2 regions of the Lentilactobacillus terminaliae genome follow, and region 1 is predicted to be linked to the other one. Evidence: riboswitches for the same ligand, from Rfam matches in the RefSeq annotation. Region 1 holds a riboswitch; the other holds the start of a gene.

Region 1 (4,192 bases):
CATGTCTGAAGGGTTGATGAACATTTGGTTGACCATTGGCTTGATCTTAGCAGTTTCTAACAAGGCGTCCAAATGCTTAGGTCTGAAGTTTGAAACTCCGATAGCCTTAGCGGTACCGTTTTCGTAGAATTCTTCAAATGCTTTCCAACTACCAGCATTAGCTTCCTTCCAGTTATCACGGAACTTAGCTGGGTTTGGCCAGTGAATTAGGTAAAGGTCAACATAATCCAAACCTAATTTTTCTAGAGACTCACCAAAGGCTTGCTTAGTTTCTTCATAGCCATGGTTTTCATTCCATAGTTTAGTAGTGATAAATAATTCGTCACGGGGAATACCACTATCTTTAATGGCTTTGCCCACGCTTTCTTCGTTGCCGTACGCAGCAGCAGTATCAATGTGACGATAACCTGCTTCAAGAGCCCATTTAACGGCTTGGTAGGCTTCATCCCCATCAGCAGATTGCCAGGTTCCAAAACCAACTTGAGGAATCTTCACTCCATTGTACAAAGTGTAAGTATCAGTTAATGACATTTTGTTTCCTCCTTAAATTTGATACTAAAATTTTATTCCTAACAAATTTAAAATTCAACTATTCAGTTTAAAATTCTAAATAGTTAACGCTATCATAAATAATGGTATTATGAACGTAGTAAAAATAATTTAGGGGGCGTACTTAATGACAAAAAGAGTGGCAATAGTGACGGGCGGTTCTTCAGGTATCGGTAAAGAAATCGCCAAACACCTCAAACGAAATGGAATGCAAGTTTATGCTTTGTCTCGCCGCGTAGATCAGATGAATGATTTAGATGATCTAGGTATTACGACTGGATATGTAGATGTAGCTGATTATGACAGTGTTGATGAAGCTATCCAAAATATTTATGCGGATGCTGGTCGGATTGATGTTTTGGTTAATAATGCTGGCTTTGGTTCGTTCGGTTCTGTGGAAGAAGTACCGCTTAAAGATGGCGAATATCAATTTAAGGTCAACGTCTTTGGAGCCATGAAAATGATTCAGTCAGTTCTACCATTCATGCGTAAACAAGGCAGTGGCCGAATTATTAATATGTCATCAATGGCTGGTAAGACAGGGATGCCACTCGGTAGTTGGTACGTTGGCTCTAAATTTGCGATTGAAGGAATGAGTGATTCAATCAGAGAAGAATTAAAAGAATTTGGCATTGATGTGGTCGTAATTGAACCCGGTGCTATTGAATCAAATTGGAGTTCTATCGCTATGAATAAGTTAAAAGAAAGTTCTAGTGATGGTCCTTATGCTGGTGCTAGTCGTCGGTTAGCTGACTTCTTCGAGTTGTCATATCGTTATGCATCTAAACCGATGGTAATTGCTCGAATGGTTGATCAAGCAGCCTTTTCTGCCAAGCCTAAAGCCAGATACAGTGGTGGCTATGGTGCCAAAGCATCGATTATGTTAAAACGTCTTTTGCCAGATAAGGCATTTGATGCTTTGATGGAACAGGTCCGCATTATGGCCCAACGAATGGTCAACCAAGAAAAGTCTCAACGCAATCAAGTTGACCCAAGCACAGAAACCAAGTAATCTTATAGTATAAATAGAATAACTAGTTAAACACTAGGGGTGCTGCCATAGCAGCTGAGATGAGTTTGAACAACTCGATCCCTTTGAACCTGTAAGCCAACACTTGCGTAGGGAATGTGTCACTCGACTTTTTAAGCCGTCGTCCATACGCAATGTCTGGGCGACGGCATTTTTATTAAGGAGAGCGCATATGAAAATTGAATTGTTAGATAAATTACGGCAAAAGAATCCCATTGCATTTAATATTTCCAATTTCGTGACAGTCCAAGATGTGGCTAACGGAATTAACGCAATTGGGGCTTCACCAATTATGTCTGAAGAAGAAAATGAATCCGAAGCAATGGTCAACATCTCCCATTCGGTAACCGTGAACTTAGGAGCATTTACTGAGGGTCAGTTAAAACAGATTGCTGCGGTCACTAAATTCGCGAACCAATACCACAAACCAATCGTGTTGGATCCTGTGGCAGTTGGTGCAGTGAAATATCGATTGGATCGTTGCAATGAGCTACTAGATAATGTTGATGTCGCTGTGATTCGTGGTAACGCTGGTGAAATTGCCGCACTCGCTGATGTTGAATGGCAGGCTAAGGGAATTGATGCTGGGGAAGGCGATGCTGATCTAGAAGCAATTGCCAAGGCTTTGGCAAATAAACGCAATTGCGTGGTTGTGCTCAGTGGTAAGACCGACATCATTACTAACGGTCAAGCGGTCATTCGAGTTTATAACAACACTGATTTATTCAAACTTCATGTGGGTTCAGGGGATATGCTCTCCAGCATTATTGGTACTTTTGTGGCCATTGAAGATGATTACTTTGAGGCTGCCCAAGTAGCAGCAACGGTATTTGCAACTGCTGGTGAAATAGTGGCCAATCAGATGCAGGTTCCATTGGCTGGCTCATTTGGTCCTCAATTGATTGATGAACTGCATTTGATTAGTGTTGCTGATGTTGAACACACAGCCCAATTTGACTAAGGAGTGTTAAGCATATGATAAATGATACGATTCAAGCTTTGACGATTGCCGGTACTGATAGTGGTGGTGGTGCCGGAGTCATGGCCGATATAAAAACTATGCAGGAACGTCATGTGTTTTCAGCAGCCGTTGTTGTGGCGGTAACCGCCCAAAACACCATTGGGGTGGCAGATTTTATGGCCATGCCTGAAAAGTTGATTGATGAACAATTCAAAGCGGTCGCTGATGACTTGAAGATTCGTGCGGCAAAAACAGGGATGTTGGCAGACGTTCCATCAGTCAAAGCAGTCGTCGCTAATCTGAAGAAGTATGATCTAGGTCCATTAACCGTGGATCCAGTTATGATTGCCAAGGGTGGTGCACGATTACTTTCAGAAGATGCCATTCAAACTGTTAAGCAAGAGCTTGTTCCGTTGGCCACGATTTTAACGCCCAACTTACCTGAAGCTGCTGAATTGACTGGCATGCAGATTGAATCTTCTGACGATATGTTAGTTGCAGCACAGAAACTTCAAGACATGGGTGCCAAAAATGTGTTAGTTAAAGGTGGTCATGAAGCTGATGACAATGAATCATCAGACTTTGTTTTACTAGAAAATGGCGACAGTTTCTGGATGACAAGTCCCCGCGTGGATACTAACCGCACTCATGGTACCGGAGATACGCTTTCTTCATGCATTACCTCTGAATTAGCTAAGGGCAAGTCAGTTGAAGATGCCATTCGAATCGGTAAGGAATATGTTTCTGCCACGATTGAACAGGGCATCCAAGTCGGTCATGGTCATGGACCATTGAATCACTGGGCTCATGTTAAAGGAGAAGCCAATGACGATGAAATTTAAACGGTCAATGCTGACAGCCTACTTCATTTGTGGCACTCAAGATATTAAGGATGCCACGAAGACATTACCCTCGGTATTAACCGAGGCCCTTGAAGCTGGCATTACTGCTTTTCAATTTCGTGAAAAGGGTACACATGCGTTAACTGGTGACGACAAATTAGCAATGGCTAAGCAGTTGCAGCAACTTTGTGCTCAGTATCAGGTACCCTTCATCGTTGATGATGATGTCGCTCTGGCTCGACAAGTGAAGGCTGATGGGATTCATGTTGGTCAAAAGGATGAAAGAATTAACCAAGTGATTGCTGAAATTGGTCAGCAAATGTTTATCGGTCTTTCGTGTAATACGATTGCCCAAGTCCAGGCCGCTAATCAGCTATCTGAGTTAGCTTATCTGGGAAGCGGTCCCGTTTTTCCAACCCAGTCTAAAGATGATGCGGATCCAGTCATTGGTACTGACGGAATTGCAGAGCTGGTTAAATATAGTCAATATCCGATTGTGGCTATTGGTGGCATTAGTGAAAACAACGTCGCAGAATTGGCTCACACAGGTGTGGCAGGTAGTTCAGTTATTTCGGTGATTGCTCAAAGCACTGACATTCGCCGAACCGTTAAGCGATTAAAGAAAATCAATTATTAATAATGTTTCTATAAAGTAATTCATATTACATTGGGATTACTTTTTTTCTTTTCCTTTAAAATGCAACACTATACTTTTACTTTCAGATAGTTAACGTTTACACTTAACGTGTAAGTCTAAAAAATGAGGTGGGGTTTGAATGAAGATACAGTTTAAGAAAACAGTTTTAATGA
Region 2 (4,192 bases), 530 kb from region 1:
CCTTGAAGGTAAAACGTATACACTTGAACAGGTTTACGACCATCAGTATTAGAAACAGTTACGTAATGTGAGCGTTGCGCATATCGTAATACTAATGGCTTATATGTATACGACGTTGTCACGGCACTTTTATCCAATTTATTAACATCTTGAAAGAATGTTGCGTAAGTCATTCCCCAAAAAGCTAACACAAAGATTACTAACTCGATTGCTGATTTAGTAAAATTATTCCAAGTAAACGACTTCTTTTCAGTCACAAGTAATCGCAATCTTCGTGACCGCATGTCGTGGATCATCCATATTAGATAAATAATTAGAATCAACCATAAGGCCATCCCAACTAAGTTCCATGCTGATTTCATGGTGTATCTCCTTTTATTGTTAATATGATTAGTTTACACTATTTGTAAGTAAATTGGAAAATGATTCAACCCCAAAGAAGGTAAAAATATGTGCACTAGTTTAACCATGACAACATTAGACGAACATCTTCTCGCCGGTCGCACGATGGACTTTCCTGTCAAGGGAAACTGGCATCCAGTCCTAGTCGCCGATAGGTTTTACAACACTCCACTTGCAGGCAAACGAACCATTAAATATCCGTTCATCGGTGGCGGTCAGTTAATCGATAATCATGATTTATTAGTCGCAGATGGGGTCAATACCCAAGGCCTGAGTTGCGCTGAATTAATGTTTCCATTAAAAGCTAGCTATCACCAAGCACCAGTAGATAACCAGCTCAATCTGACTCCACAGGACTTTCTTAGTTGGGTATTAGCCGAGCATCAATCCATTTCTGAAGTATTAACAAATTTACCTGACATTGCAATTATTGGTCAAAAATGGTTATCAGGCAATGAAATCTATTCATTTCATTGGTTATTAGCGGACAAAACTGGTAGAACGGTTATCATTGAACCATTAGACCATCAATTAGTTGTAACAACCGACAACATTGGTGTTTTAACTAATTCACCAACATACCCAGAACATATTAAAAACCTGAAAAATCAGCTGGACGTTTCAACTAACGATTCAACTGAATGGCAAGCTGTGGCTAGAAAGTATGTGGTTAATAATCACGTTCCCCAGCCAACCAATACACCAACCACTCGATTCGTGTATGCGGCAATTAATAAATTGGGGACGGCTAAACCAGCCGATTCTGAACTAGCAACTATCTTTTTGAATCAGATTCTTTCAGAGGTCGCAATTCCGTTTAAACCAACGATGAATGACCATCCCAACTTTAATTTTACTCATTACATCTCCGAATGGGATTGCACAAGTCTGACGTATCAGTTCACGGACTGTCAAAGTCAAACACCCATGATTCATTCCTTAGCTGATGTGCTGGACCAAGAACCTCATACAACTCATTTTTTACTTTAGATATTCATCAATTTTGGTTTGCACTCCAGCTTCATTGTTAGTCAATTCAGTTACGTTACTTACTATAGCTAACAAATCATCAGCGGCATTTTTCATGGCGAAGCCCTCTGCTGATTCGCTCAACATCGCATAATCGTTGGCGTTATCACCGAAGGCGGCAACATCATCAAACGTTAAGTTCCACTCATCAAGCAATGCTTGGATGCCTGTAGCTTTAGAAGTGTCATCACTCATGATGTCCACACCGTTCATGCCACTTGAAACAGCGGTTACTCGATTCACAAATTTTACATTGATGTCATGGGCCATTCTCAAAGCACTTTCTCCTGCCACCATCACATCGATTTTATAAATCGTATCAAAAATTAAGTTCAGATCACTAACTGACTGCAAGTCTTCATAAAAACGTTGTGATGCCTTAAAGCCGTCTGAATCTGCTGGTAAATTACAGTAATCGCCATTCCGACCAGCCAAAATGATTTCAGCGCCATTAAATTCAGGCTCAGTTTGGAGATATTCCACAATCTTTTGAACTAACATAGGTTCCATCGGTGATTCAACCACCGAAACACCTCGTTCATCAATGACGTGAGCACCATTGTCACAAACATATGAAATAGGCCCTTTCACATCATGAAATTGTCGTAATGAATGGGCATATGTATTACTAGTTGCACAGATGAAGTGCATATTTTTATCTTGCATTTGGTCAAGCTGTTTTTGAAACTTTTGGTTATCAAATTCACCAGCATCGTTTAAAAACGTGCCGTCCATGTCAGAAGCAATTACTTTAATCATTTAAAACTCTCCCTACTATTGAATTGATAAAAGTCACCTATTATTCTAACGCATTCATCCTGATTAATCGATTGCGAAACTTTTAGTAAACTTGTATACTGAAAAAGATCATACAACTATCTGGGGTGCCAAAAGGCTGAGATAAAACCCATCGAACCTGATCTGGTTAGTACCAGCGAAGGGAGCATAATTCAGTTGTATCTGATACTAGATACCGCTGCACTTACGATGAATTTTAACTTACCGGTTCACCCTGTTTTACTTGGGTGGGCCGGTTTTTTATTGTTCATGATCGATAATCTCCATAGTCTGTATGAAATACATTTTGGAGGTCTTGTTTTATGACAAACAAGAAAAAAAGTCCTTGGACTTTGCACAACATCATTTTAGTAGCATTGATCGCTATTTTTAGCGGAATTATTTTTTGGGGAGCTGGGTTCTTATACACTGCCCTAACTGTGGCACTGACTCCAATCGGCATAGCTCCATTTGCCAATGACATCCTAATGGGATTGTGGACCATGGCAGGTCCATTAACTGGTTATTTGATTAAAACCTTTGGTTCAGCTTTCTTAGGTGAATTCTTAGGATCAGCAGTAGAAGTATTTCTTGGTGGCCAATGGGGTGCCGGTGCCTTTATTTCCGGAATCGTTCAAGGAGTTGGTTCCGAGCTAGGTTTTGCCTTAACCGGTTATAAAAAATATGGTTGGCTCGGACTTAATCTTTCCATTTTGACGACTGTAGTAATTACTTTTGCTTGGGACATTATCAAAAATGGTTATGGTCATTACGCACCATTAATGATTATTGGCCTCTTTATCACTAGATATATTTCCACCTTTATCTTTGGTGGCCTCCTAACCAAGGCAATCACTAACATGCTTGATAGAAGTCATATTTCAGTATCGACTAACAACAATTAGAGGGATCATTCATGGCTGACGTTACGATCACAAACTTTAATTTTAAATATCCAGAAACCAGTGCGAATGTCTTAAATGACCTCAATCTGACGTTTCCAGATGGTGAGTTTTCACTATTATCTGGTCCTTCAGGGAGTGGTAAGACAACGTTGCTAAAATTCATTGCCAGCCTCTACCCTAACTTCACGAATGGTGAGGCCTCTGGCACCATTTCATTTAATGGAACTGATATAACCACTGTGGATCCTCAAGTCAAAAACCATCTGGTAGCAATGATGTTTCAAAATCCTAATCAGCAATTTGCCATGAGTGTTGTCAGAGATGAACTGATTTTCGTGTTAGAAAATTTGCAGACTGACCCATCAAAAATGGACGCTATTATTGACCATGCACTTGAATTTACTGGTATCAGTGAGTTAGTTGATCGCGAAATCAACTCACTTTCTGGAGGTCAGAAACAACGATTAGCGCTGGCTAGTATCATCGCAATGGATGCGGAAGTGATTGTGCTAGATGAACCATTTGCGAGCATCGATTTTCCAACTCGGATTGACTTACTCCACAAATTAAAGCAACTGCAAACCAACTATCACAAGACAATTATCATTGCCGATCATGATTTAAGTAGTTATGAGTCATTAATCGATAATTTTTTCTACTTAGACCCTGAGCAATACCAGATCAGCAAGTTAGCTGCAGTTGAGGCTCAAAAATTATTCAAACAATTTGCCGATAACCGGATCGAATCGATTCCAGTTACCCAACCCAACTCAACTGACCGTATCATTTTGAATCTGCATGATTTTTCTTTGGGACCACATCACACTACCCTATTGAATCTATCTGAGTTTAGTTTTTATGAGCAAAAAACGACCCTGATTACAGGCGACAATGGTATTGGTAAATCAACGCTTTTCTCTGCGTTAACCAAGCTTTTACCATACAGCGGTAACGTGTTCTTTAAAGATAAAAACATTCGCACAATCCGCCCACTAAGCTACGCAAAACAGGTGAGTTTGTTGTTTCAAGATGCTGAAAATCAATTTTTAGCGATTACTGTTCAAGAAGAGATCGAATTA

The links. A riboswitch is a leader RNA that binds a small molecule or an ion and turns the genes downstream of it on or off. The one in region 1 is predicted to bind thiamine pyrophosphate.
Region 2: another riboswitch for thiamine pyrophosphate. It lies ahead of O0236_RS01700 (ECF transporter S component); the one in region 1 lies ahead of thiM (hydroxyethylthiazole kinase).

The regions. Positions count from the first base shown of each region.
Region 1 is NZ_CP168151.1:1,753,847-1,758,038, reverse strand. It holds gene O0236_RS09350 (aldo/keto reductase) at 1-531, opposite strand, end outside; gene O0236_RS09345 (oxidoreductase) at 677-1,561, shown strand; TPP riboswitch at 1,587-1,693, shown strand; gene thiM (hydroxyethylthiazole kinase) at 1,752-2,540, shown strand; gene thiD (bifunctional hydroxymethylpyrimidine kinase/phosphomethylpyrimidine kinase) at 2,555-3,382, shown strand; gene thiE (thiamine phosphate synthase) at 3,366-4,019, shown strand; gene O0236_RS09325 (hypothetical protein) at 4,159-4,192, shown strand, end outside.
Region 2 is NZ_CP168151.1:354,364-358,555, reverse strand. It holds gene O0236_RS01715 (LVIS_2131 family protein) at 1-362, opposite strand, end outside; gene O0236_RS01710 (linear amide C-N hydrolase) at 451-1,392, shown strand; gene O0236_RS01705 (Cof-type HAD-IIB family hydrolase) at 1,384-2,190, opposite strand; TPP riboswitch at 2,302-2,392, shown strand; gene O0236_RS01700 (ECF transporter S component) at 2,532-3,113, shown strand; gene O0236_RS01695 (ABC transporter ATP-binding protein) at 3,125-4,192, shown strand, end outside.